4 regions of the Priestia sp. VA7 genome follow, and region 1 is predicted to be linked to each of the others. Evidence: riboswitches for the same ligand, from Rfam matches in the RefSeq annotation. Region 1 holds a riboswitch; each other region holds the start of a gene.
The links. Region 1 has a riboswitch for thiamine pyrophosphate ahead of tenA (thiaminase II). Riboswitches for the same ligand answer to the same signal wherever they lie in the genome.
Positions count from the first base shown of each region.

Region 2: another riboswitch for thiamine pyrophosphate. It lies ahead of thiC (phosphomethylpyrimidine synthase ThiC); the one in region 1 lies ahead of tenA (thiaminase II).
Region 3: another riboswitch for thiamine pyrophosphate. It lies ahead of AC0C45_RS25185 (thiamine phosphate synthase); the one in region 1 lies ahead of tenA (thiaminase II).
Region 4: another riboswitch for thiamine pyrophosphate. It lies ahead of thiT (energy-coupled thiamine transporter ThiT); the one in region 1 lies ahead of tenA (thiaminase II).

Region 1 covers NZ_JBVQPN010000004.1:439,896-447,221, reverse strand. Annotated here, with positions in the region: gene AC0C45_RS20105 (sodium-dependent transporter) at 1-263, opposite strand, end outside; gene AC0C45_RS20100 (hypothetical protein) at 440-622, opposite strand; gene AC0C45_RS20095 (TspO/MBR family protein) at 925-1,671, opposite strand; TPP riboswitch at 1,898-1,995, shown strand; gene tenA (thiaminase II) at 2,091-2,780, shown strand; gene AC0C45_RS20085 (aldehyde dehydrogenase) at 2,809-4,209, opposite strand; gene AC0C45_RS20080 (ArsR/SmtB family transcription factor) at 4,223-4,525, opposite strand; gene AC0C45_RS20075 (SDR family NAD(P)-dependent oxidoreductase) at 4,538-5,317, opposite strand; gene AC0C45_RS20070 (helix-turn-helix domain-containing protein) at 5,626-6,858, shown strand; gene AC0C45_RS20065 (FAD-dependent oxidoreductase) at 6,934-7,326, opposite strand, start outside.
Region 2 covers NZ_JBVQPN010000014.1:20,876-28,201, reverse strand. Annotated here, with positions in the region: gene yhbH (sporulation protein YhbH) at 1-442, shown strand, start outside; gene AC0C45_RS27880 (DUF3231 family protein) at 547-1,578, shown strand; gene AC0C45_RS27875 (cation diffusion facilitator family transporter) at 1,723-2,619, shown strand; gene AC0C45_RS27870 (VanZ family protein) at 2,879-3,334, shown strand; gene AC0C45_RS27865 (hypothetical protein) at 3,448-3,636, opposite strand; gene thiC (phosphomethylpyrimidine synthase ThiC) at 3,614-5,383, opposite strand; TPP riboswitch at 5,497-5,611, opposite strand; gene AC0C45_RS27855 (hypothetical protein) at 5,693-5,983, opposite strand; gene AC0C45_RS27850 (undecaprenyl-diphosphate phosphatase) at 6,440-7,264, shown strand.
Region 3 covers NZ_JBVQPN010000007.1:70,474-77,799, forward strand. Annotated here, with positions in the region: gene AC0C45_RS25160 (amino acid ABC transporter permease) at 1-346, opposite strand, end outside; gene AC0C45_RS25165 (amino acid ABC transporter substrate-binding protein) at 330-1,151, opposite strand; gene AC0C45_RS25170 (fluoride efflux transporter FluC) at 1,475-1,891, shown strand; gene crcB (fluoride efflux transporter CrcB) at 1,892-2,281, shown strand; gene AC0C45_RS25180 (hypothetical protein) at 2,329-2,544, shown strand; TPP riboswitch at 2,707-2,808, shown strand; gene AC0C45_RS25185 (thiamine phosphate synthase) at 2,930-3,553, shown strand; gene thiO (glycine oxidase ThiO) at 3,537-4,664, shown strand; gene thiS (sulfur carrier protein ThiS) at 4,661-4,864, shown strand; gene AC0C45_RS25200 (thiazole synthase) at 4,870-5,637, shown strand; gene AC0C45_RS25205 (thiazole biosynthesis adenylyltransferase ThiF) at 5,634-6,653, shown strand; gene thiD (bifunctional hydroxymethylpyrimidine kinase/phosphomethylpyrimidine kinase) at 6,676-7,326, shown strand, end outside.
Region 4 covers NZ_JBVQPN010000003.1:906,805-914,130, forward strand. Annotated here, with positions in the region: gene AC0C45_RS17480 (LysE family transporter) at 1-527, opposite strand, end outside; gene AC0C45_RS17485 (YqcI/YcgG family protein) at 680-1,447, shown strand; gene AC0C45_RS17490 (cupin domain-containing protein) at 1,422-1,730, shown strand; gene AC0C45_RS17495 (cysteine hydrolase family protein) at 1,752-2,339, shown strand; gene AC0C45_RS17500 (GNAT family N-acetyltransferase) at 2,430-2,921, shown strand; gene AC0C45_RS17505 (hypothetical protein) at 3,025-3,393, shown strand; gene AC0C45_RS17510 (amino acid permease) at 3,430-4,869, opposite strand; lysine riboswitch at 4,972-5,156, opposite strand; TPP riboswitch at 5,331-5,431, shown strand; gene thiT (energy-coupled thiamine transporter ThiT) at 5,464-6,072, shown strand; gene AC0C45_RS17520 (ethanolamine ammonia-lyase reactivating factor EutA) at 6,229-7,326, shown strand, end outside.

The DNA of each region.
Region 1 (7,326 bases):
ATCCATACCCAAGCGGATTTTGGAGCAATTGCCTTATAAGCACTAATCGCTTCTTTCCCCGTATGTCTTCCAATGATAAATTCTGCCAACAGAAGCGGCAATCCAATAAAAATCGTAAATAAAATAAACAACGCAAAAAACGCTCCACCGCCACTGGTTCCCGTTACGTATGGAAACTTCCATATCGCTCCTAGACCAATTGCTGCCCCAGCAGATGCTAAAATAAAACCGAGGCGTGAAGACCACTGATTTCCTTTACTCATATAATGTTACTCTCTCCTCTTCTAAACTCAAAACTCACCTGATTAGTACTGTACCATAAATGCAGAAGAAAATCATTCCCGTTTTACTTTTTTCTATAAAACGATATCTATATAGAATAGAAAAAATGAAGAAGCAGCTGCTTCTTCATTTTAAGTTTGATGTTTCTATTCAAAAATCATTCTCTGTACGATGATTCGTCTCCGCGATAGGCTTCTTGATTTGATATTTCTTCAATATGCATATGCCCTTCTCTCTCTAAACGAAGAACCGTACGCTCTGCATCTTCATAGCTCTCGCATGTCACTTGTTTATATTCCATATCATCTTTATCTGTGTAAGCAACTAAATATGTTTCCATTTTAACTCCTCCTATATAACCTATATGTAACGTATTTTGCCTTTTTCGTTTATTTCTAAACATATAGGCTCCAAACATAAAGCCTAGCATACTATAGTAGCGGAACTTCAATTTAAAAAAGTTGAATTTTTCATTATGCACCGATGCAACATGGAGGTTACACTTATGACATTTATTTTATCATTCGTACCAATTGTTGTTCCTTTTGGTATTTTAATTAGCTTAATTGCTTTTACAGCTGCTTTTTTACAATCAAAAGAGCATCATAAAAAGCTCTAGCTTACAAAAGCTAGAGCTTCTTTTTAAAAACGTCTATAGCGTTTAATCAATCCCACAATGATGGCAATTGCTAATAAAACAACTGAAATGATGACAGTAATGACAATTGGCTGATTTCCACTTTGCTTCACTGCAATGGCAATATAAGCCCAAATAAAAACAAGCGGATAAACAGCGTCTCGGTTTTTTAATGTAAACATAATGCCCAGCACAGCTCCTACCAGCAGCATAATAATCGTCCATGCTAACTCGTTTAAGCCAATCAAGTGCTGTATTCCATTTGCTTGAAATACGACAAACACATTGACAATAGTCGCAACAGAAATCCATCCAAGATAAAGCGAAATCGGCAGACGCATAAACCATGTCGTCATTCGAGAATGCTGAATAGTGGAATACACAATCATTAATGTGCCTAGAATAAAGAGCATAACTAAAAGAGATAACTTATAGTAATCGTTTTGGAAAATAAAGATCCACGCACTATTTAACAAACAGTTTAGAAAAAACCAAATGCCGATACGTGCATATATTTCCTTTTGATCTTCTCTTGCAAAAAATTGGCGTATAACCCAAATGGTTAATAATAAATAAATAACGCCCCAGATAGCAAAGGCATAACCCGCTGGTGTAAACAACGTAGGAACTTGCGCAGAAGCTTCTCCCGTTGTTTTGCCTCCTATTGGAATGGCATTTGCTAAATAATTCACAAGTAGTGTAATAGCCAAGCCTACTGTATTTAATACAGCATACAAACGAAATTTCGCCATTTTGTTCTCTCCTTTCTTCTATTTATATGGGAGTGTTTCGGAGACGAAAACGGCTCTTCCCTTCATTAATACCTCTTCTTCCCTAAAAATATGCATTTTTAAACAAAAATGATTAAAAATAGCTTTAAGAAAGTTCCTCTTTAAGAAAGAAAAGTTGTTAGCACACAATTCCCCATAACGCTTTCTATTTTTCAGAATATATGGTAAGTTAAACGTAGATTAATAGGAAGTCCACTAGGGGTGCCACCGGCTGAGACAAGTTTTCTTGATCCCTTTGAACCTGATCTGGCTCATACCAGCGTAGGAAAGTGGCAATGTTCAGTTTTTTACTGTCCTTTGCCACTCCGTTTATAAACGGAGTGTTTTTTATTTCCTTTATGTGCTTGTTTGTGACTTCCTCATATTAAAGGAGGATTTTGATGTCATTTTCATCTCAATTAAGACAAGAAGCAAACTATATTTACGAAGCCATTTTTAACCATCCTTTTATTAAAGGAATTGCTGAAGGAAACGTGCCAAAAGAAGCGCTTATTCACTACGTTTCTCAAGATTACGAATACTTAACAGCATTTGTTCGCATTTACGGCGCTGCTTTAACAAAATGCCGCACGCGTACCGAAATGGAAGCCTTTAATGCCGGCATTTCTACGGTATTACATAGTGAAGTACACCCTCACAATAATTTTTGTGAAGTAGCAGGCGTACGTTATGAAGACCTTCACACTGAGACGCTTTCACCGACGGCCAGCCACTACATTAACCATATGACAAGTGTTGCGCATACAGGCAGCTTAGCAGAAATCATTGCAGTGCTTCTTCCATGTCCATGGACGTACGTTGAAATTGGCCAGCGCATTACAGAACAAGTAAATCCATCTCCTTCTCATCCTTTTTATGAATGGATTCAGTTTTATAATAATGAAGAAATGAATGGCACAACACAATGGTTTTGTAACAAGCTTGATGAACTCGCCGAACAAGCGACTGAAGAAGAACGTAACCGTATGAAAGATCACTTCATCAAAAGCTGTGAACTGGAGTATTTATTTTGGGAAATGGCATATACCCAAGAAAAATGGCCGCTTTCTCAGCTTTTACTTTCAAAATAACGAAAAAGCCTCCTATCAGGAGGCTCTTTTATTTCAATAGTTTTTTAATCATTTTCAAGCTTTGTTTTTCCGAAGGATAGCGGAATGACAAATCAAACTTGGTTGTTTGAGACAGCATGCTTTTAAAATGAGTGAATGTCTGAAAGCTGTCTTTTCCATGATATTGACCCGTGCCGCTTTCTCCCACTCCGCCAAACGGCAAATATGGCGTAGCGATATGCATAAGCGTATCGTTTATACAGCCTCCTCCAAATGAAAGGCGCTCCGTTATCACGTTTTGCACATCTTCACTTTCTGTAAATAAGTAAAGAGCTAACGGCTTAGCTTTTTCTTGAACTTTATGAATGACTTCGTCTAGTGTTTCATATTCAATCATAGGAAGAATAGGCCCAAAGATTTCTTCTTGCATAACATCTGATGTCCAGCTTACTTCACTTAACACCGTAGGTTCTATTGTTAGCGTGTTTTTATTGTACCCGCCTCCAACTATAGCATTTCCGTCTTTTAAAAACTCAACTAGCCGAGTAAAATGACGCTCACTGACAATACGGCCGTAGCGGTTGCTTTCAAGTGGATTACTACCGTAAAATTGAGAAATTACTTCGCGAAGTTTCTCTACAAGCTGCGCTTTCACTTTTTTATGCACGAGCAAATAATCAGGAGCAACGCACGTTTGGCCTGCATTCATCCCTTTACCAAACATAATTCGCTTCGCTGCAAGATCTAGGTTTGCGTCTTCATGTACAATGCACGGACTTTTTCCGCCTAGCTCAAGCGTGACTGGAATAAGCTGCTTCCCTGCTTCTTGCATAATAATTTTCCCTACATTTACACTTCCCGTAAAGAAAATATAATTAAGCGCCTGTTTTAAAAGCAGGCTTGTCGTTTCTACAGCGCCTTCAATCACCGTCACAAATGCTGGGTCAAAAGCTTCAGCCAGTAATTCTTGTATAACGCGAGATACGCTAGGCGTTAATTCAGAAGGTTTTATAATCGCCGTGTTTCCAGCAGCAATCGCTCCTACTAAAGGAGACAGTGCTAATTGAAACGGATAGTTCCACGGAGCAATAATTAACGCGACTCCATACGGTTCAGGAACAATTTTCCCTTTAGAGCCCACATGTGTTAAAGCAGTTTTTACTTTTTTAGGCTTCATCCATTTTGCTAAATGCTTAAGCGTAAATCGAATCTCCTCTAGTAAAATCCCAATTTCCGACGTGTAAGCCTCTACTTCAGATTTATTTAAATCTTGTTTTAAAGCATCCATAATTCTCTGCTCGTTTTGTTTGACTGCGTCTCTTAGCTTATTCAGCGCTTGAATGCGGCTGCTGATACTCTTTGTCTTTTGCGCATAGAAATACTGCTTTTGTGTAGAAACAATATGTTCAATGACTGTTTCATCTGTGATATAGAATCGCTCGTGGTTCATTCCTTTCATCTCCCTATAAACATTCGGCTTCAACTGTAGCAAGCAAGTTTTTTAATAGCTCAACTGCCTCATTCAAAGCTAATGAATAATATCTCTGCGTTCCTTTTTGCTCAATTTGCACAAGCTTTTGATCGCGTAGAATTTTTAAATGATGAGAAATCGCCGGTCGTGATAGAGTAGACTCGTTTGCAATTTCATTAACGGTTAAAGGCTCTTTTTCGGCGAGCAGCAAAATAATATCTTGTCTTGCTGAATCACTTAGAGCCTGAAAAATGGGAATGCTGGCACGAAATAACTCGACTGCTTTTTCACTCATATAGATTCTCCTTTATTTAATTTCTTGTGTTCTGCGGACAACGGATGTAAGCCACTTTCTTGGCACGAAGCGCGGGATGAACGTAGCAAGACGAAACTGTACTCCTGGTACGATAACCGTCTGCCCTTTCATAAATTTTTTATAGCCAACTTTCGTTACTGTTTCTACATCCATTGCACCGCTTTGAAAAAGTTTGGAGTTGCTTAGCTGGGCTCGGTCGCTAAAACCCGTTTTAGTTGGACCCGGGCATAGAGCACTTACCGTTACATTGGTACCTCTTAATTCATTTTCAAGGGCCTCTGTGAAAGATAATACGTACGCTTTCGTTGCGTAATATACCGTCATAAGTGGACCTGGCATAAATGCAGCAACAGATGCAATATTTAAAATTTTTCCACGATTTCTTTTGATCATATCCGGTAAAAATAATTTTGTTAAATGAGTTAATGCTCGAATATTTAAATCAATCATGTTTAACTCTTCATCTAAAGCTGTTTCAATAAATTTGCCGTATAGTCCAAAACCAGCATTGTTCACTAAATAATCAACGTGCATTTTTTTATTTTTAAGTTCTTCATATAATGACTGTATCTCTTCCTCTCTTGATAAATCCTTAACAACCGTTATGACTTCAATATTATAAGTAGATTTTAAATTCTCTCCAATAGCCGCTAGTTTATCAGCGCTTCTGGCAACTAAAATTACAGGATGCCCATCCTTTGCGAATTGATAAGCTAACTCTTTACCTATTCCTCCCGACGCACCGGTGATGAGCGCATAATGCTGTGACATAGTGTTCACTCCTTACGTTTATATGTTCAAGAACTTAAACATTTAAACTTATCTTATAGAATTCATTTTTTCCCGTCAACTGTTTTCTATACTCTTCTTTTCTTTTGTATTTTCCATTTTTGCCATTTACGCATTTATGTACATTTTTTTACAAAATATGCGTTTTCTTTACATAGAAGGCTAATGTCGTCTAGTTTTGACAACCTTTGTCACCTAGCAGGAAAACAAGTGAAGATATGGTGAATACAACATACAACAAATAATCCATTACATAGTTGGATGAAAATAGATAAGGGAGGAAATGAAAAATGATAGAGACATATACAATTAAAAAAGTAAGTGATCAATTAGAGGTAGAAAAGAAAACGCTAAAACAATGGGAAAAATTATTGGGCAGCTATTTAACAATTGAACGAGTAGATGGTGCCCGTGTCTATACAGAGGAACAAATTGAATTATTTAATGATATTAAACAGCTGTTTGATGAACAATGTACGTTAGATGAAGTCAAAGAATACGTTCAGCTGCTGATAAAAGAACAAGAAGAACAGGAGCATTTAGTGATGGAATCTGAGGCAGCGGTTTCAAAAGAAGAAGAACCGGCACAGTTGAAAACTGCTAAAAAAGAAAACGTCATTGATTTTCAAGAACATTCCAATAAACAAATGAAGCAAGAAAAGAAAAAAGCTGCTGAAAAGCAGGAAAGCATTTCAGAAAATAAGCAAGAGAAGACCCCTCCTATACCTGAAGCACGATTAGCTACTGAAGAAGAAAAGCAGGCTATTTCTGCTTCTATTGAAGAGCCAAAACCAAACGACCTTGTTGTGAATGAAAAAGAACTGCTTCAAGGGGAATTAGTAGAAGCTGTTCGCCGCTATGAAGATGTGTTTGAAGTGCTTGATACATTTAAAGCTGATTTGTTAAAAGAAATGCGAGAAGGTATGCGAAATGAAGTTCGCGAAGAAATTGTCGGAGAAGTAAAAAGAGAGCTTGAAAAAAGCGCTACCCAAACTGTAGAAATGGTGGAGTCGGTTGGGGCATATATCTCTGAGTCTTCAGAACGCAGCGCAAGAGATGTAGAAAATATGTCTAAAAAAATTATCCGTTCTAACGAAAAATCGTTTGATGAAGTCACTTCTTTGATTGAAGATTATTCAACAATCGCTGAAGAGAAAACCGAGGATATGCGCCTTTTCATGAAAGATGTCATGGAGAATGCGGATGAATCCTCTAAAGAAATGCAGTATTTATTAGATCGATTCTCCAGTAATTCCACCGTTGCGATGAATCAAGTAAAATTTATGGTTGAAAAATTAAACAATTCTTCAACCAATACGACAGAAGAGCTTCGTGATTTAATTGATTCAATGAACGAGGAACGAGTCTATTATTTAAAAGAAATGGAGAAAGAGCGTAAGCTCCATCGTCAAAGCGTAGCTGAACGCGAAGAGATGTTTAGTGATTTTGTCCAAACCTTTAGACAAACCGCCGCTGCTGATATGAAGCGAAAACGGAAGTGGTGGAAGCTGTTCCTCTCCTGAAAACACCGGCCCTATGGTAATAGGGCCGGTGTTTTTTTAATAGTATGAACAATAGTAGTTTGTATGTAAGAAATGTTAAGGTAACGTATGGCGATGAGACGTTATACTTTGAAACACATGATAGCCGCTTACCGATACGCCTATAGTTCCCGCTCCCGGAAACACTGTATCTCCACATAACCACAGTCCTTGTAAGCCAGATCGATGCGAAATGCTGTTGAACAAGGCATGATCTAAAGTTTGCGGAAAGCCTCCCACTCCCCCGTTTGGGCGAGAGGTGAACCTTTCCCATGCTTTAGGAGCTCCCGAAATTTGATGCTCTGCTTTTTCAATGCTAGGAATAATGGTTTTAATGCCTGCTACCATTTTTTTCTCAAGAACTTGTTTTTGAAGGTCATAGGCTTCTTTGTTACTCCACTTGCTAAGATCAATGTGAGTAGACGTTGTAATTGTACGCTTGCCTTCAGG
Region 2 (7,326 bases), on a different contig from region 1:
ACGTACGAAATATGAAACAGTGGAAATTGAATTTATTGCGCATCATACAGAGGCAAAAGTAGTATCAGAAGAAGACTTTTTCTCCAAAGGAGAAAGCGGAGGAACCATCTGTTCATCTGCTTATCGAAAAGCGCTTGAATTAATTAACCAAAAGTATGATCCGAGCCGCTATAATATTTACCCGTTCCATTTTTCAGATGGCGATAACTTAACTTCAGATAACGCAAGGTGTGTAAAGTTAGTAAATGAATTAATGAAAGTGTCAAATATGTTTGGATATGGGGAAGTGAATCAGTACAATCGACATTCCACTTTAATGTCTGCTTACAAAAATATTCAAGACGAAAGTTTTAGACACTTTATTTTAAAACAAAAATCAGACGTTTTTCACGCGATGAAAAGCTTTTTTAGAAAAGAAACAGAAGACCAGAAATATGCGTAACCTAAAAGGCCTAGACTTGTTATCTAGGTCTTTTTTATGCGGTTTATTCAGCGCTTCTTTGGAGATAGTAAAAGTACGACTTTATCCAAAAGGAGAATAAGTGAATGAACGAAAATATAAAGAGCGAAATGCAAAAACATCAACAAAATCAGCGGTTGAACGCAGCTGAATTAGGTTACTTATGGGCGCAATATTTAGGCGATACGCTGTATGTATGTGTTCTTGGGTATTTTCTATCTGTTGTAAAAGATGCCGAGATTAAGGAGCTCTTAAAAAAAGCCCATCAGATTTCACAAACTCATGTAGACGAATTGACGGAATTATTCAGTTCGGAAAAAATTCCAATACAAGTAGGTTTTGGGGAACAAGATGGGAACAAAGGAGTTCCTGCTTTATTTGATGAAATTTTTATGGCTATTTATGTAAATGAAATGGCAATTGGAGGTATGAAGAAATATGCCAGAGCCCTAAGCGCAGTGAGAAGGCAAGATATTTATGATCACCTGTCTCGATGTGTAAAAGAGAGCGACAGTCTTTTAGAGAGTTCTAACCACGTTATTTTAAGAAAAAGCATGCTGATGAGACCTCCGTTTATTCCTTATCCTGTAAAAGTGAATTTTGTGGACCAGAAAACGTTTATATCACCACTTTTCTCTCAAATGCATCCTCTAACTTCTTTGGAGATTACGGCTATTCAAGAAATTGTTAATACAAATGTATTAGGTAAAACGCTGATGCTGGCCTTTAGTCAAGTAGCCACCACACAAAAATTACGCTCTTATTTTTTTGATGGAGTCAAGCTTGCGAGTAAGCAAATCAAGCACTTTACCGAGTTACTGTCTGAAGCTGATTTACCAAGTCCGCGTCTGCTTGATGCGTATGTAACCAACTCAACGATTTCACCGTTTTCAGATAAACTGATGATGTATCATACTTCCGCAGCGGTGACGATCGCTATTGATAACTGCGGTGCTGGCTTGTCTATGTCGTTCCGTTCGGATGTAGCAGTAGAATTTTCTCAGCTAATTGGACGTATAGGAAAGTACGGAAAAGATGGAATTCGGATTATGATTGAGCAAGGTTGGATGGAAGAACCTCCAATGGCAACAGACCGTAAGAAGTTGGCGGAGAAATAATAAGGAGCATGTTGTGGGTTATCAGTAATTTTGCGGTACTGAAACATATATAGCTAAGCGAAAATAGATTGCTCTAGACCCACTTGAATGAGCAGTGATAAGATAAAAAAGCTGATTTTTCAAGAAGTAAGTCGAGGTGTGGAAATGAACAACAGTATAAGGGAGTCCATTGCGAAAAAAGTAGCATGGATTAGCGTATGGAGCAATATTGCTCTTACGCTAGGAAAAGTAATAGTAGGATGGATTGGAAATAGTGATGCTGTATTTGCTGATGGTATTCACTCTGCAGCGGACGTATTTGCCTCTATTATTGTCTTATTGGTTATACGAGTAGCAAATAAACCAGCAGATGATGACCATCCATATGGACATGGAAAAGCAGAAGTGATTGTCTCAGGAATCGTAGGAATTATTTTATTGCTTGTATCATTTTATGTGGTATTTGAAGGAGTCGTTGGTTTATTCCATCCGGTTGAATCTCCAAATATTTTAGCCATGTGGATTGCTGTTATTTCATACATAGCAAAGGTATTGTTGTACCGTTATTCTTTAAACGTAGCGAAGCAGCACCACAGTAAGGCAATTGAGGCAATTGCTTTTGATCATAAAGCAGATATTGTTGCTTCTATTGCAGCGGCAATTGGTGTTTTATTATCGATTATTGGTGATAAAATGGATGTTCAACTGCTGTTATACGGAGATAAAATAGCAAGTATATTTGTTGCTTATTTAATTTTTAACATTGCCAGACAAATGATGGGAGAGTCTTTTCAAATCTTAATGGAAGGCAATATTGATGAAGAGCTACTGAAAGAACTTGAAGAAAGCATTTATGAATTTGAAGATGTGAAGCGGATTGATCGCGTTCGAGCAAGAGAACATGGCCATTACATATTAGTGGATGTACGTATTTCAATTGACCACTTTAAAACAATTAAGGAAGGTCATGATTTAGGACGAGAAATCAAAGCAACACTTATGAAAAAACATGATAATATTCAGGAAGTATTAATCCATTTGAATCCTTATTATCCAGATTAAATAAGAAGCAGCGAAGTGTTACTCGCTGCTTCTTATTATTTATATATGTAGAAATTAATGAAATGAGTAGCATAAAATAATGAGGATTTTTATTTATAAAGAATCAAGTTTAATAAAATTGTATAAAGGGAATTGTATTTATTTATTGATGTGATAGGATAAAAAAGCATGTAAATGCATTCACTACGAATGAAAGCAGTGGACGGGTACATATAGATAATAATAAATGGTTTTGGGAGTCAAAGAAGGTGATGTTGAAGTGAATGTAAGCATCAGGTCAATCGTTAAAAAAGTCATGTTCATTCTATTTATTGCGTATACGGCAGTGGTCATTTATGCTACTCTCATACGGGAAAACGAACATGTTTACGGAAAAGCAATGAACTTGGATTTATTTAGCACGATCCGTCTGATGTGGGACAGCGGGAATATAATGCTCACTCTGACAAATATACTGGGGAATATCGTGATGTTTGCGCCGCTTGGAATGTTTATCCCTTTGTTTATGAAGTGGTTTGACGGTTTTATTCAAGTGTTTACGACAGGTTTCTTAATCAGTTTTCTGATTGAAATTTTACAGTACAAGCTAACGGAACGAGTATTTGATATTGATGATATCTTTTTGAATACGCTAGGTACATTTATAGGCTGGGTTATTATTAAAATACTATATTGGGTCAAGAACGTGCTGAAAGCACGTTTCAAAAAAAGATAAAGAGATGGAGACATAACTGAATCAATAGCTAGAAAGCAGCTACAGATATGAAGTCTACGTTTACCATCACAATGAAAAGATCCGAACGATGAATCGTTCGGATTTTTCTTCAACTAAAATATTTCTGGCTCAGCTTTTGCTTCTTGCTGATAGAAACACTTAATGCAGCGTCTTACGGAAGAATGTGAGGATTCAACGATAATGTGCTGACAATTTTGCTGAACAAATAATAACTTTCTTTCAAGCTGCTTAATTTGTTCTTTAAGCTGTTCTACTTCATTATTGATAGATATTTGAACCACTGTTAACAAACTCTTTAGCTTTTTCTTTCATTCCTTCTTTTCTTACTTCGTTTACATCTTTTTCATTTTCTTGAGCCATGTTACGAATATCTTGAGAAATACGCATCGAACAGAATTTAGGTCCACACATTGAACAGAAATGGGCTGTTTTAGCACCTTCAGCGGGAAGTGTTTCATCGTGATATTCTTTTGCGCGCTCTGGATCTAGTGACAGGTTAAATTGATCATTCCATCTAAATTCAAATCTTGCTTTAGACAGCGCGTTATCGCGTTTTTGTGCTCCTGGATGGCCTTTTGCTAGGTCAGCGGCATGCGCAGCAATTTTATAGGTGATAACGCCTTCTCGAACGTCTTCTTTATTTGGCAGACCTAAATGTTCTTTTGGCGTTACGTAGCAAAGCATAGCTGTCCCAAACCAGCCAATCATTGCAGCCCCGATACCTGATGTAATATGGTCATAGCCTGGAGCGATGTCGGTTGTAAGCGGTCCAAGAGTATAGAAGGGAGCTTCTTGGCATATTTCCATTTGTTTATCTACGTTTTCTTTGATGAGGTGCATAGGGACATGTCCAGGGCCTTCAATCATAACTTGAACATCGTGTTTCCAAGCAATTTTAGTTAATTCACCAAGCGTTTCTAATTCACCGAACTGTGCCTCATCATTAGCATCTGCAATGGAACCAGGACGTAGCCCATCGCCAAGCGAAATAGAAATATCGTATGCTTTACAGATTTCACAGATTTCTTCAAAGCGAGTATATAAAAAGTTCTCTTCATGATGAGCTAAACACCACTGCGCCAAGATGGATCCTCCGCGTGAAACAATACCTGTCGTACGTTTCGCTGTTAGAGGAATATAGCGTAAAAGTACACCTGCGTGAATAGTAAAGTAATCAACACCTTGCTCTGCTTGTTCAATTAATGTATCGCGATATGCTTCCCACGTTAGATCTTCTGCTACACCTTTTACTTTTTCAAGCGCTTGGTAAATAGGAACGGTCCCTACAGGAACAGGCGAGTTGCGGATAATCCATTCGCGCGTTGTGTGGATATCCTTTCCTGTTGATAAATCCATAATTGTATCGGCTCCCCAACGCGTTGCCCATGTCATTTTTTCTACTTCATCTTCAATAGCTGAACGAATAGCTGAATTTCCGATATTAGCATTGATTTTCACATGGAATTTGCGGCCGATAATCATCGGTTCGCTCTCAGGGTGATTGATATTATTAGGGATAATCGCACGTCCTCTTGCTACTTCTTCACGCACGACTTCAGGATCCATCTGTTCACGAATAGCGATAAATTCCATTTCGGGCGTGATGATTCCTTTTTTTGCATAGTGCATTTGCGTTACATTTTGATTTTTTTTCGCGCGCAAAGGTAAACGATTAGTGATAAAGCGCTCATACTGATCTCTTGGATCACCATCATAATACCCGTTATCCTGTGGCTGAACCGTACGGCCTTGATATGTTTCTACATCGTTTCGTTCTGCAATCCACTTTTCACGCAGAGCCGGTAATCCTTTTTGTAAATTAATTTCATAACAGGGATCTGTATAAACACCGCTCGTGTCGTATACACGTACGGGACTATTTTCTTCTTCCCCAAAAGATCCTGTAGTAGGAGACTGATGAATTTCACGCATAGGCACTTTAAGGTCTTCTCTAGATCCTTGGACATATACTTTGTGACTGTTTGGAAAAGGCTTTTTCATAGAAACTGATACATTTTGTTTTGACATTACATATTCCTCCGGTTTCGCATAAAGTGTAGCTATACCGAACCATAAAAAAATCGGGTTCTGTGATAGACAGAACCCGATGGAATAGGCGAAAAAAGAATAAACATATACTATTCTTTTCAAGACTACTTCCCTCCGCTGGTATAACCCAAATCAGGTTCAAAGGGTTAAAGAGTTTTATTGCACTCTTCTCTCAGTCTGAGCTATCAGACACCCCTAGTAGAAATAACATTCAAATTATTCAATTTACGGCTTAAGTTTACCATCATTCAGTAAAAAATCAACCCTTAAATAAAAAAAGCTAGACAATTAGCGTTGTCTAGCAGCATCGATTGCAATCACAATAGCTGTAATAATATGCATGATAAACCCTAAAAATGGAATCCAAGCAATCAGTGAAGTAACAATCCCTAGTATGTTTCCATACGCAGATAACCCTCGTCTATTAGCTAAAATGAGCGTGATAGCATGAAGAATAAATCCAATAAAAAGAGGAGTATAACTAAAGCCCATAACAATCCCCGCGCCAATTAAAGGAATTCCCAGCAAGGCTTCATACCCAGCAGTGACCCATTTCATTGTACGTACATTTCCATTCATAGTAAAAAGCCTCCTAAAAAAGATACTACTATATACGAGAAAAGAGAGAAAAAAGTTTCAAATTACTTAGGGGATATGTCGTATAAGCAAGCACTAGTTGATTAAAATGATAGATGACAGTAAAGGGGATGGAAAAAACATAATGATTTAGTCATTTTTTATACTAAAGAAAAATAGTCTAGATGATTCATTTTTAGCTAAGGGACCGGAATTTATACCGAACATAGTGACTGCTTTCTAAAATAAATAAAAGCTGATATCGTGTTTTTTGATTATAGCATGTAAGGTTTTTATTACGAATTATTAAAGATTCTTATCTTTTTGCAAATACACATTGTATTTCATAGTTTTAACAATTATGATAAAAAAGCAAGTGTCAAAATAGGAAAATAGTTGAGCATGTAAAACGAAGCGATAAGCTTATTAATTTGAAAGAAAGGCAAGGTACATAGCTTTATGTGGGAAATTATTGTAGCAATCATTTTAGGGATTGTAGAAGGTTTAACAGAGTTTGCTCCTGTTTCGTCAACTGGGCATATGATTATTGTGGATGACCTGTGGTTAAATTCCAAAGAATTATTTTCATCTCCAGTAGCTAATACATTTAAAATTGTTATTCAGCTAGGTTCGATCTTAGCAGTAGTAGTTATTTTTAAAGATCGTTTCATTAATTTATTAGGATTGGGAAAAAAGCCAGCTGCTCCAATTGGACCGACAAATCGCTTGAATTTAATGCAGGTAATTGTTGGACTGTTACCTGCAGGAGTGTTAGGACTTTTGTTTGATGATTACATTGATGAACATTTGTTTTCTTTAAATACGGTACTAATTGGCTTAGTAGTCGGAGCTGTATTAATGATTCTAGCAGATTTGTTTGGACCTAAACGTCCGCGTGTAGAGACGGTGGACCAAATGTCTTATGGACAAGCACTGGGTATAGGACTGTTTCAATGTATTGCTCTTTGGCCAGGTTTTTCTCGTTCAGGCTCAACGATTTCAGGAGGGGTTCTTCTTGGAATGAGCCATAAGGCAGCGGCAGATTTTACATTTATTATGGCAGTGCCAATCATGGCAGGAGCAAGTGGACTTTCATTGGTTAAAAACTGGCAGTATTTCACATCAGATGCACTACCGTTTTTTATTGCTGGTTTTATCAGCGCCTTTATTTTTGCGCTGGTATCTATTCGCTTTTTCTTGAAATTAATTAATCGTATCAAATTAGTACCATTTGCACTATATCGAATTGTTTTAGCAGCTATTCTATATTTTGTATTTTTATAAAAAAATACGCGTGTTCTTTATTCCCTTAAACTTCTAATAGAGACTCAAAGAGCAAGAAAAAG
Region 3 (7,326 bases), on a different contig from region 1:
ACGCACCTACACTTAATGAAAATCCAATAACAGCAGAGATAAATGGGTCAATTGTTATATCTAAATTGGGTAAGCCGTAGAAAATAATAAATAATTGCACAAGCAGCGGTGTACCTCGAATAATCGATACATAGATGCGCGCAATTATATTTAAAACTTTTATAGATGATAAACGAGCCAAGGCTGTTAAGACAGCTAAAATGATACCGAGTACAAACGTGATTAATGTTAGTGGAATAGAATATTGAATAGCTCCCTTTAGCATTGGTAAGAGAGATGATTGAGCGATTGAAATCAATTGATTCAATCGCTCTCCATCAGGAAAAATATTATTTAGGAGAAACATCTTCGCCAAACCATTTCTTAGAAATCTTTGCGTATGTTCCGTCTTTTTTCATATCTTTCAATGCTTTGTTTACTTCATCCACTAACTTACCGCTGTCTTTTCTAAACATAAAGCCGCTTGCAGCACCATCGGATTTTTCATCCGCGATTTTGATAGGTGCGTTAGGGTGCTTTTTCTTATAGTCAAGGAACGATAATTTATCGTTGATTGTAGCATCAACACGGTTTGCGCTCATTAGTTCTACTGCTTGAGCAAAACCTTCAGCACTCGTAATGTTTGCACCATAAGATTGAGCCATGTCTTTGTAGTTACTTGTTAATGACTGCGCTGATTTTTTTCCTTTTAAATCTTTAAATGATTTGATATCTTTTTCGTCTTTACGAACAATTAATACAGCGCCTGACTGGATGTATGGATCAGAGAAATCGTATTTCTTTTGACGATCTTCACGAATACCCACTTCGTTAGCAATCATGTCAAAGCGTTTAGCATCTAATCCGGCAAACATGCCATCCCACTGTGTTTCTTTGAACTCAGCTTTTACGCCAAGACGTTTAGCTACTTCTTGAGCCAATTCTACATCAAACCCAGTTAGCTTTTGTTTGTCATCATGAAAAGTGAACGGAGGGTATGTACCTTCAGTTCCAATTGTTAATACGCCATCTTTTTTCACTTTATTATATAAATCCTCTTGTGAAGATTTATTGTCTCCATTGTTTGCTTCATTTTTTGAGCTAGAACCGCATGCGGCAAGCACAACTGTGAAAGCTAATAGTAGCGACAAAAGTGCAGCAAATTTCTTCATTTTCTAAACCCCCTAGTATTCTGATAGGAAATGATACTCTGTGATACTAAACAAGAACACAGCAAAAGTCAACAAAAAAAACTTATACAATTAATGTGACTTAAAATAAGGGAAATATACCTTCTATACACGGTTTGTCATAAGGATACAGAAAGATTTTAAAATTTGGATTAAGTGGATTTTTAAGGGAGATTTGAGGAGTAAAAAGGAAGTTTCATGCGACGATTTTCTCTTTCATTTTTTCATGACTTTTGGTGCAATAAACATATAGTTAAATGTTAAGGTAGAAATAAATTCCTTATGGTACACTTAAAGAAGAATTTATGAAACGGAGCGATATGATGAAAGCCATAAACTTAATCTCAATTGCCTTTGGTGCTATCGCTGGTACATATGCACGTTATTTGCTGAATCTTTCCTTATTATATGCGGGCTACCCAATAGGAACGGTAATTGAAAACCTATTAGGAAGCTTCATACTAGGCCTATTAACAGGATTTTTTGTGTGGAAAAAGCCAAAAGAATGGATAAAGCTTGGACTAGGAGTTGGCGTATGCGGCGGTTTTACAACGTATTCAACGTTTGCAGGAGACGTCATTTTTCTCACTCAGCGCCATTTATTTTGGGGAGCCATTTATGTAATGGTCTCTTTAGTAGGTGGAATCCTTCTTGCTTTAGCAGGCTATCTATGCGGTGAAGCGGCAGGGAAAAATTTAGTGAAAGTACATGAGGTGAAGTAAATGAGCATAGTGAGCTTGGCACTTGGCGGGGCAGCTGGAGGAATATGCCGTTATCTTTTGGGTTTAAAAGTTACAAAAACAGTTTCAAACCCTCTTTTTCCAGTATCAATGCTGTTTGTAAACTTGCTCGGTGCGTTTGGGCTTGGTCTTTTTTACGGTAGTTATTATGGAAAGGTTCCGAGTCATGCTTATGATGATTCAATATTTTTAATGATTGGCATTGGGTTTTTTGGTGCCTTTACCACTTTTTCAACGTTCAGTGTGGAAACCGTACAGTTAATTCGAGAAAAATCTTATCGGAAAATGCTGGCGTACGTGGGGATTTCAGCATTTGGAACAGTTGGTTTATTTACAGTCGGTTTACTGGCAGGAACGTTTTTATTTAAGTAAAGAGAACGTTTCTAGTAGGGAAAAACAAAAAGACGGAGAAGTAGAGAATGGATAGAAAAGCAGAAGTTTGGAAATACATTTTGTTGATTGTAGCTGTTGCAGGTCAGATCATCGGTTTTTTATTTTTATTTATAAATGTTGTGGCGGCATTTATTTTTTACGGTTTTTATATTCTAACTTTTATTATGTTACTCCTGCTGTTTATATGGGATCGGAAAAAGGAAAAAGACAAGGAAGAATTTGACGACTATACCGATTACTAATCATATAAAAAGCAGAATGATGCGGTGCGCCGGACCTCTTACTTAGTAAAGAAGCATAAAAGATACATCTATAAAAGGAAGAGAGCCGTAAGAGCATAAAGAGATATTGTATTTACATCTAGTTGTGTTATAATTTTAAGTGCGAAAACAAAATCAATAAATAGCAATCACTAGGGGAGCTTTTTGAAGCTGAGACGAATGTATTTCGGACCCTTTGAACCTGATCTGGTTTGGACCAGCGTAGGGAAGTGGCGATCATGTTTACATAACGATGCATGCTAACCACTCTACGTTGTAGAGTGGTTTTTTGTATGTAATAAAGCCCTCTACACAAGATGAGGTGATTGAAATTTCTCTTTATTCTGAATGGAAAGGTTTCGATCATGTGGATATTCCTAAATTTCATGTCATTACAACAGATAAGCAGCCAATCGAAGAGCTTCAAAAAGTTTTAACGGCTATCGCGCCTTTTACGGGCGCCGTTCATATTAGAGAAAAAGAGAAAACGGCAAAGCAGATTCAATGTTTACTAGAAAGCTTGCCATTTTGTCGCTCTAAAATTATTGTGAATGACCGAGTTGATGTAGCGCATGCTTTAAAAGTAAAAGGCGTACAGCTTGCTTATCATAGTTTAGACGTTTCGATTGTTATAGACGCATTTCCTTCTCTTATTGTCGGAAAATCAGTTCACTCTGTGGAAGAGGCTTTAGAAGCTGAAAAAGATGGTGCTCACTACATTCTATACGGACATATTTATTCAACACATTCAAAAAAAGGATTAAAAAGTCGAGGGGTAGCAGCACTAAAAGAAGTAGTAGATGCTGTGCAGATACCGGTTATTGCCATTGGAGGAATTACACCTGTAAATGCCAAAGAGGTGCTTCAAACAGGAGCACACGGTATAGCTGTGATGTCTGGTGTCATGCTTGCGCAAGATCCCCTCAAAGCGATTAAACAATATTCTCATATATGGACATCTGGAGGTGGAGAAAATGAAGCAGCATTATGATGTACTGTTAATCGGAGGAGGTATAATCAGCTCTTCTATCGCTTATCATTTGTCAAAACAAGGAGCGTCAGTAGCTATTCTTGAACGCAATCAAATTGGTTGTGAAGCTTCAAGTGCAGCCGCTGGTATTTTAGGTGCTCAAGCTGAAATTGATGAAGAAGGTCCTCTTTTAGACCTTGCTATTAAGAGCAGAAGCATGTTTCCTGAACTGGTGAAGGAACTAAAAGAAAAAACGGCCATCGACGTAGAGCTCATTCAAAAAGGCTTATTAAAAGTTGCTGTAACAGAAGAAGATGCACACGTATTAAAGAAAAAAGCCGCTCAGCACCACGGGTGGGATGAACATGTAAGATGGATCGATGTAAAAGAAGCGCGTTTGTTAGAACCCGGGCTCTCTCCAGACATATACGGAGCCATTACAATACCGGGAGACGGCCAGCTAGCTCCGGCTAAGTTAACGCAAGCTCTTGCTCATGGAGCCTTGTATCACGGAGCAGATGTATTCGAATACTGTGACGTTCATTCTCTTATTATGGAAAGTGAAACAGTAAAAGGTGTACAGACGTCCAAAGGCTCTTTTTATGGAGAAAAAGTAGTTATCGCAGCAGGCTCATGGGCTAAACGCTTTATTTCTTCTGAACATTTAGGTCACGTGTTTCCCGTAAAAGGGGAGTGTATTGCTCTTCGAAGTCATAAGCCGCTGCTTTCTAAAACGATTTTTTTAGATGAAGGTTTTTACTTAGTGCCTAAGACTGGTGGAAGAATCGTAATCGGGGCAACTAAGTTACAGCATGACTTTACCAAGACGGTTTCTGCACAAGGTATTCAATTTTTGCTGAATAAAGCTTCGGCGCTTCTGCCAGCTATTAAAGAAGCCACATTTGAAAAAGCATGGGCTGGTCTTCGTCCGCAAACAAATGATGGCTGGCCTTATTTAGGAGAGCATCCTGAAATAGCGAATCTACACATGGCGTTTGGCCACTACCGAAACGGTATTTTATTAAGTGCTGCAACTGGAAAAATTATGGCTGATGCTTTGTTAGGGAAAAAGCCGAATCATTCGTTTTTTACATCATTTCAGCTAACAAGAGTAATGGAGGGAGTTCATTGAATCTAATCATTAATGGTAAGACCGTTACTTTTGGAGATGAAATTGAAACGGTCGAGCACTTGTTGCAGGCTCAGAACCTGCATGAACGAGTGGTAATTGTTGAGCTAAACAAGAACATTTTGCAAAAAGAAGAACATAGCGATGCATGCTTAAAAGATGGCGATATATTAGAAGTTGTTTCATTTGTCGGAGGAGGATGAAGAGTATGTTAAAAATTGGACAATATACATTTAATTCACGTTTATTATTAGGGACAGGGAAATTTCCGGACTTTACGACTCAGCGTCAAGCGGTAGAAGAGTCAGAAACAGAAGTTTTAACATTTGCTGTGAGACGAATGGATATTTTTGATCAAAATCAACCTAATTTATTAGAAGCGCTTGATGTGAAGCGTTTCACTCTTTTGCCTAACACTGCTGGAGCAAAAAATGCAGAAGAGGCCGTACGTATTGCTAAATTAGCAAAGGCTTCTGGACTTTGTGACATGGTAAAAGTAGAAGTAATTGGATGTGATAAAACGCTGCTTCCTGATCCAGTTGAAACATTAAAAGCCAGTGAAGAACTGTTAAAAGAGGGCTTTACCGTTTTACCTTACACATCAGATGATGTTTTACTTGCACGTCGTTTAGAGGAGTTAGGCGTACATGCCATTATGCCAGGAGCTTCGCCTATCGGTTCAGGTCAAGGTATTATTAATCCGTTGAACATGCGTTTTATCATTGAACAATCAACTGTTCCAGTAATTGTAGATGCAGGTATTGGAACGGCTTCAGACGCAGCTCAAGCTATGGAGCTAGGAGCAGATGGTGTGTTATTAAATACAGCTGTTTCAGGAGCAAAAGATCCTGTGAAAATGGCTCGTGCTATGAAGCTAGCGATTGAAGCAGGACGAGCAGCATTTGAAGCAGGACGTATTGAAAAGAAACAATATGCAACGGCAAGCAGTCCAACAGAAGGGATGAGTATCGGTTGATTAATCGTTATTCCCGCCAAGAATTGTTTCAACCTATTGGAAAAGGCGGACAGCAGCAAATTCAAGAAAAGCATGTTCTGATTGTAGGAGCAGGTGCTCTTGGAACAGGGAACGCGGAGGCACTTGCGCGAGCGGGGGTAAAGAAAATAACGCTCATTGACCGGGACTATGTAGAGTGGAGCAACCTTCAGCGGCAGCAATTGTATAGTGAAAAAGATGCTGATAAAAGAATTCCAAAAGCAATTGCCGCTAAAAAACGGCTTCACGATATTAATCACGATGTAAAAGTAGAAGCGCACGTAGCAGACGGTACCCCTCAAGTTTTAGAACAGCTTGTTGAGGGGGTAGATGTTATGATTGATGCAACCGATAATTTTGACACACGCCTTGTAATGAATGATTTATCACAAAAATATGATATTCCTTGGATTTACGGAGCATGTGTAGGAAGTTATGGAATTAGTTATACTATCATACCAAGTGAAACACCATGTTTATCCTGTTTGCTTGAATCTGTACCGCTTGGAGGGTTAACATGTGATACAGTGGGGATTATTAGTCCTGCTGTCCAAATGGTAGTCGCTCATCAAGTAACAGAAGTGTTAAAAATATTAGTCGGAGACTGGAATGCGCTCAGGAGGGAACTTGTTTCGTTTGACGTATGGAAAAATGAGTATACGAGCATCAATGTGAACGTGTTTCGCAAATCTGCTTGCCGCTCATGCGGCAGTGAACAAACGTATCCCTTTTTACAATATGAAAATCAAACGAAAACAGCTGTGTTATGCGGAAGAAACACGGTACAAATCCGTCCGGGCAAATCAGCCAAGCAGCCGCTGCAGTCTTTAGGTGAACGATTAAAAGAAAAAGGATATAAAATTGAACAGAATCCGTATCTGCTTTCTTTTTATGTAGATGATTACCGTTTAGTTATGTTTCAAGATGGGCGCGTCTTTGTCCATGGAACAAACGATATAGTAGAAGCAAAGTCACTTTATCATCGGTATATTGGGTAAGAAAGAGATGGAGGTTTCAAGCATGACAGTACCAAAAGCATTAACCATTGCTGGATCAGACAGCGGTGGAGGAGCAGGTATTCAAGCAGATTTAAAAACATTTCAAGAGCGTGACGTTTTTGGCATGTCTGTTATTACAGCTGTGACCGCACAAAATACAGTTGGCGTTCAAGGAGTTTATCCTTTAGAAGTAGAAGCAGTTGAAACGCAGTTAGATTCAATTGCCACTGACTTATTTCCTAATGCAGTGAAGACAGGTATGTTGTTCAGTGCTGATATTATTTACGCAGTGGCTCGTAAAATCAAACAGTACGGACTGCAAAATGTTGTAGTTGATCCCGTTATGATTGCAAAAGGCGGTCAGTCTCTTCTTCAAAGAGAAGCCGTACAAGCTCTAAAAGAATTATTGCCTCTTTGTGAAGTCATTACGCCGAACATACCGGAGGCGGAAGTCATCACGGGTAAAGAAATTCACACGATCGAAGACCGAAAAGAAGCGGCAAAACAGATTCATGAGCTAGGTGTAAAGCACGTGGTAATTAAAGGCGGACATGATCAATCTCATCAAGATATGATTGATATAGTGTATGATGGTCATAAGTACGTTGAAATCACACATGAAAAGATGAATACAAAGCATACACATGGAACGGGATGCACGTTTGCTGCTTGC
Region 4 (7,326 bases), on a different contig from region 1:
GTGAAATGAATGCTGCTGGCAATATTTAAATTCCAAAGAAGGATTCCAAAGATAATAAAGAAACTGTGAAAAAAGACTGATAGCCACGTTTGACTTTGGAGGCTTTCGCTTAAGCTTGACCCAAATACACCAAACCAAAATACAATATTTAAAGGGTTCATAAGAGCAATGAAGAAACCTGTAAAAAACGACTTATCTCTTTTAATAGAGGGTTTATTTACATCTATTGAAAAGGAACGAGAAACAGCTTGTTTCATACTTTGAAAGCCAACAAACGTAAGCATGACAAAACCAGTTGCATAAAGGAAAACAGTAACAGCATGCATCTGAACAAAAGGCGTTAACCCTATTAAAATGAGGAGCATAAATAAAATATCGGCCGTCATGCCTCCCAAACCAACTAGCCAAGAAGCCCAAAATCCTTTTGTCAGCCCTTTTTTAATCATCTCTATATTAATTGGACCTACCGGTGCTGCGAGACTAATACCTAGAATTATTTGTTTTATAGCAATCAAAAACCACTCCACAAACACAGCCTCCTTTCTAACTTGTCCAATAGTAGCTTATATATATATAGATTAGAGTTTTATAATTTAGAATCGGCATTTAGTTAAAAATGCTCATAAACTTTCTTTTCTTTAATACACATGTAACGTTGAGTTCCATAAGGAGGATTTTAATGGCATCAAAAATGCTTTTTCGAGCCAATGAGATTTTAGAGTCAACGCATGTCCCATTTTGGGGAAAAGATGCTTTTCAATATTTCCGAAGCGATATATTGTCAGAAGAAAATCCATTTCCTTGTATATTAGGGGTAGAAGGCTTTAAAAAAGATTTACTGCGGTTTTCATTTGTGACTACTCCTTATAACTACCAAGATATTAGAAATGTAGCGTTGGCACTTAGAGAATACATAGATACGTTCAAGACCATAGGTCGCTATACATCCTTTGTGTTATTCTTTAAGCCTGAACATAAAGAACGATCAATGGAAGAGTACGAAACGATGTTTTGGGATACGCTGACGTTTCTTCATCAAATTGATCAGAAGAAATGGCCGCAGGACATTCCAAAAGATCCAAAAGATCCATTATGGGAATTTTGCTTTCACGGAGAACCTATTTTTGTCGTCTGTAATACGCCTGCTCATTCTTTACGTAAAAGCCGTAAGAGCAGGGGATTTATGATTACATTTCAACCTCGGTGGGTGTTTGAAGGTATGACAGGAGATTCAAAAATAGGGCGGCATATCCAAAAGGTGGTCCGCGATCGGTTAAAAACATATGATGACGTATCTGCTCACCCTGAGTTAGGATGGTATGGACAGCAGGAAAACCGAGAGTGGAAGCAATATTTTTTACATGATGATAACAACTATACTACCGGACAGTGTCCGTTTAAATTAAAAAGGAGTGAACAGCATGGACGTAAAAAAAGCCTCTATTAAAAAAGGAGTTGGCGGAAAGTTTGAAGAAGTAATTAAAGAGCTGCTTCCGGCGTATACCGGATACGTTGAAGTACAGCACGATATTGCTTTTCAAACGCACCCATCTCATACCCATCCAACTGATGAAATTCTTCATATACTTGAAGGATCTATTTACTTTACAGTTGAACATGATACGGTTCTATGTCAGGCAGGAGATCGAATACATTTACCGAAACAAACGGTTCATTCCTCAAAAGCCGGTCCTGATGGGTGCACATACGTTATTTCCATTTTAAAATAAAGACGAAAGAAGATGATGCTTATGCTACGTTCCCGGCCAGTTCTGCTGCTTATCGATGTACAAGAAGGGTTTTATTCACCACAGTGGGGGGAAAGAAACAACCTAGATGCAGAAAAACATATGCTGACGCTACTGCAAGCATGGAGACGCCAAAATTATCCTATCATTCACGTACAGCATGCATCGGAAAATCCAGATTCTCCTTTACACCCAAGTTCGAAGGGATTTCAGTTCAAAGAAGGGTTTGGTCCACAAGAAGACGAATACTTAATTCGCAAACACGTGAACAGCTGCTTCATTGGAACAGAGCTAGACAGTTATTTAAAAGCAAATGGCTATGATACGCTTATCTTAATAGGACTAACTACTAATCACTGCGTCTCTACGACTGCCCGCATGGCTGGAAATCTAGGGTACAGGACGTACATTGTAAACGATGCAACAGCTTGCTTTGATGGTATGTCCTACGATGGAAAAACAAGGCTTCCTGCAGAAGATGTACATACATTCGCATTGTCTTCTTTACATGGGGAGTTTGCAACGGTCGTTTCTACAAAAGAGACACTTCAAGTTCTTCAAACCTTTCAATATGCTCAAAATCATAACTGATGTGCATGCGCACATCGGTTTTTTATGTAGATTATGTTTCTTAAAAGAAGTAAAATAAAGATAATTCTATACTATAAGGAGTTTGTACATATGATCATTCGTTATGCTAAAGAAGAAGATTTACCTATGCTTGTTGAAATTTATAACCAGTCTGTTCAAGCAAGTGCCGCTACTTTTGATTTAACGCCTGTAACAGTAGAGCAAAGAAGGAGCTGGTTTGATAATCATATTAGCAATGAACTCTTTCCGCTTATTGTTGCGGAAAGAGACGGGGTAGTAGCGGGCTATGCTTCGCTTTCTTCTTATCGAGATAAAGAAGCGTATATTCAAACGGTAGAGCTATCGATTTATATTGATAAAAATCAACAGGGGCATGGCATTGGAAAACAGCTTATGAAGCGGATTTTGGAATTGGCTAAAGAACTCAACCATCACGTTGTCATTTCAGGAATTACAAAAGGGAATGATATCAGTGTCAAAATGCATAAGCAATTTAATTTTACATTTTGCGGAGAATTTAAAGAAGTAGGCTGGAAATTCGATCAGTGGCAAGATGTGCTTTTTTATCAGCTTATTTTATAAGATGTATGACACCTTTACACATTGTAACGTTTTAGTTTAATGTGTAAAGGTTATTAAAATAATAAGTCATTTTATTATTTTAATACGAAAGGTGTTAGCTATCATGAATACACATTTTCAATATCAGCATATAAGAGCTATTCCAAAAAGATGGTCCAAAAAAGAACTGCATATCCAGCTGAATAGGATCAAACACAATTCTGAACTATCTACTATAGCAGCAGATCCGCTTTTTCATCTGTTAGAATGTACCCATTCGGGCCTTCAAACTAAGCAAGAAATCATAGACTACATCCAAAGCATTCCTACTCATCAACTTCCATCTTTTGTAACCCATTTAAGCAGGTTAGTTCAGCGTATTTATTATATAGAAGCTGCTGATTACTGTAATCGTCCCCTCAAAGGTTATATGCTTGTTATGAAAAATCAGCCCGCCTATATATCTCTTCATTTTGCTGATCAGATCATATAAAAAAAGCTCTCTATTCAAAAGAATAGAGAGCTTTTTTTATTCGTATTTTTTCACTGTTACTTGGCATTCTTTTAACGGAATAAGTTTTGACTTTTTCGTCCATTTGTATCCTAACCAAACAATTAAGAATAAAGGAAGTCCGATATAAGAAACAAGTACACCGTACCAGTCAATCGAATCACCCATAAACGCCGAATAGTTTTGACCTAAAATAACAACAGCACATAAAATAAAGGCAAAGATAGGACCAAAAGGGAAAAGTTTTGCATGATATGGAAGTTCACTCAAATCATGACCTTGGGCAACAAATGCTCTTCTAAAACGATAGTGGCTGATGGCAATTCCTAACCAAGCAATAAAACCAGACATACCAGAAGCGTTAAGTAACCACGTGTATACCGCACCGTCTCCAAAAAATGAAGCACCAAATGCAAGTGTACCGACAAGTGCCGTTGCAATTAAAGCATTCACCGGAACGCCTCGTTTATTTACTTTTGCTAAGAACCTTGGTGCTTTTCCATCTTTCGCTAAGTTCCACAGCATACGCGTAGAAGCATACATACCTGAGTTACCAGCAGATAAAACGGCTGTTAAAATAACGGCATTGATAGCTGATGCTGCAAACGCCAGACCTGCTCGTTCGAATATTAAAGTAAATGGACTTACTCGCACATCATCACTTGCTAATGAATCGGCTGTGTATGGAATAAGCATCCCAATAACAAAAATAGCTAAAATATAAAATAACAAGATGCGCCAGAAGACTTGTTTAACTGCGCGAGGAACCGTTTTTTCCGGATCTTCACTTTCTCCAGCTGCGACTCCAAGCAACTCTGTTCCTTGAAATGAAAAACCAGCAGCCATAAAAATACCTAAGACAGTAAAGAATCCACCGTGAATGGGTCCATCACCAAGCGTGAAGTTTTTAAACCCTGGTGCTTCATTGTTAAAGATACCAAAAATCATCATAATGCCAATAACTAAAAAGATGATAACCGTTACTACTTTAATTAACGAAAACCAAAATTCAGATTCACCAAATCCTTTTACAGAAAGGTAGTTAAGCCCAAACATAATTAATAAAAACAGGGCACTCCATAAAATAGAAGAAGAGTTTGGGAACCAAAATTTCATAATAAGGGCTCCAGCGGATAATTCAGCTGCAATTGTAATAGCCCAGTTGTACCAATAGTTCCATCCGAGAGCGAAACCAAAGGATGGATCTACAAAACGAGACGCATACGTACTAAACGAACCAGCTTCAGGCATATAAGCTGCGAGCTCCGCTAGGCTGGTCATCAAAAAGTAAACCATGACGCCAATGATAGCGTAAGCTAAAAGCGCTCCCCCAGGTCCTGCTGTGTGAATTGCTCCACCACTTGCTAGGAATAAGCCGGTTCCGATGGCTCCTCCTAATGAAATCATCGTTAAGTGGCGAGATTTCAACCCACGTTTTAATTCTTGTTGCTCTTGCATAGATAAATACTCCTTTCGAATGTACGGAAAGAGACGGGATAACATAAAAAAAGCCCGCAGTATATGTGCGGGCTTTTAAATCTGAAAACCGCGTCAACCTTCCGTGAAGATAGCTCTTCACATCACTCGCATGATGTGACAGTTCTGTTCCTGTTCGGAGACAGCCCCAGCTTAAATCAACCGAGAAGTGATCTAAACTTCGGCAATTTTTCCTTTCAAGCAACATCCTCAATGTTCTCTGCATTTCCGTTACTTTACTATTAAAAACTGCGACCTCTACCTCATCGATTAGGATGAGGGTTTTTTATATTCAATTGACATAAAAGAAGTATAACAAATACTAAAACGATTGTCATTATAAAAAATAGATTCAGAAAATAGAAACATCTTTGAAATCTCTCGAATCTATTTTGTTACATATGGTATAATGAATGTTGTCTTTATACTACATAAATATCCAAACGTACCACAGGGGGAGCCGCCGTGCTGAGAGTGAACAAATTGTTCAGACCCTTAGAACCTGTTAGTTAACGCTAGCGTAGGAATGTGGGAATAGTAGCTTATATTTGCTTACTCCTGTGTAAACCGTTTGATATGAATGATTCAAAAACAGGAGTGAGAAACGTGAATAAAGCATTACCTTTACAGGCTAAAATTGAAATAGCTATTTTTGCAGCATTGGCACTTCTACTTGATCTTTTGCCTTCAATTAAAATTGCAACGGCTGTAAGTATTTCGTTCTCCATGGTGCCTATTTTTATTATGTGCTTTCGCTGGGGAGTAAAAGGCGGAGCTTTATCTGGTCTATTATGGGGGCTTTTGCAATTGGCAACAGGAACGGCTTATATTTTAACAGCGCTGCAAACGTTTATTGAATATATTGTGGCTTTTGCTTTTATAGGTTTTGGAGGTATTTTTTCGCAATCTATTAAAACAAATTTAGCTAACAATAACAGATCAAAAGCTTTTGTTTTGATTGTTTTATCCCTTATTATCGGCAGCTTCGCACGGTATTTCTGGCACTTTATTGCGGGTATTATTTTCTGGGGATCATATGCGCCAAAGGGCATGTCCGCTCTATGGTATTCTTTTTCAATGAACGGGATTTCAATGGTAGGATCACTAATAGCCTGCTTAGTCATTCTTTCACTATTAATTCCATCCGCATCAAGAATGATTGTAACTAAATCACACTCATCATAAGCTAAAAGACTAAATCTACCAAGATTTAGTCTTTTTTGTCATTTGTCACCTTTGTTTACACAAAAGTGTGTCAGGTTTGATAACATAGTTAGTGAAATATTCAAAAAACTGTTTTATGATAATCACCATATTCAAACGAGATAAGGGATTGATAGCATGCTACAGAAATGGATCACGAGCATAGGTTTAGATATCGGAACAAGCACAACAAAGCTGATTGTAAGCAAGCTGTTAATAGCAAATCAACAAAATCAGTTTACGCTGCCAGGCTGTCAAATTATTGATCGTCGCGTAACGTATGCAAGTTCTATCTATACCACCCCTATGCTAAACGATGTTGAAATCGATGTTCAGAGATTAACGGTACTACTAGAACAAGAGTATAAGAACGCAGGAATCTCATTAGATCAAGTGGAGGCAGGTGCTGTGATCATCACAGGAGAAACGGCCAGAAAGCAAAATGCAGAAAGTATCGTTCACTATCTAGCCGAACATGCTGGGGATTTTGTTGTTGCAACAGCCGGCGCTGACTTAGAGGGAATATTAGCAGCAAAAGGATCAGGAGCAATAGACCGTTCTGCTGAAACAAATGCAGTAATTGCCAATATTGATGTAGGAGGAGGCACTGCTAACATCGCTTTATGTCAAAATGGAAAAGTGATAGAAACATTTACACTGCATGTAGGCGGGAGATTAATTCGACTAAATGAAGACGGTCTTGTTACCTACGTTTCGTCTCATTTAACTGAATTTTTGAAAAATAATTCTTTAATACTGCGAGAAGGTGAAAAAGCAACATTTGAAAAGCTCTCGTCTATCTGTCAATTACTAGCTGAAGAAACCGTGAATTATGTAAAAGCGCTGAATCAAAATTCCACGCTTCTCGTTTCTCCTCATACAAGATCTTCTATACACCCCGAAACGATCATGGTTTCAGGAGGAGTAGGAGCAATGATGGAGAAGCAAAAGCCAAAAACAGTGAAAGAAGTGGCCATACACGGAGACGTTGGTCCGCTTCTAGCATATCATTTTCAATCCATCCAAGTATCTCAAGCCGCTGAGACAACGCGCGCTACTGTAATTGGTGCTGGTATGCAAAATACAGAGGTTAGCGGATCAACCGTATATATTGGGTCGAAGCGGCTGCCGCTGAAAAATATTCCGATTATAGAGATACCCGTTCAGCAAGAAGAGACGTGGAATCAGCAGCTGTTTCAAGAAAGAGCTCGAGCGTCATGTATGCAGGCTTCAACT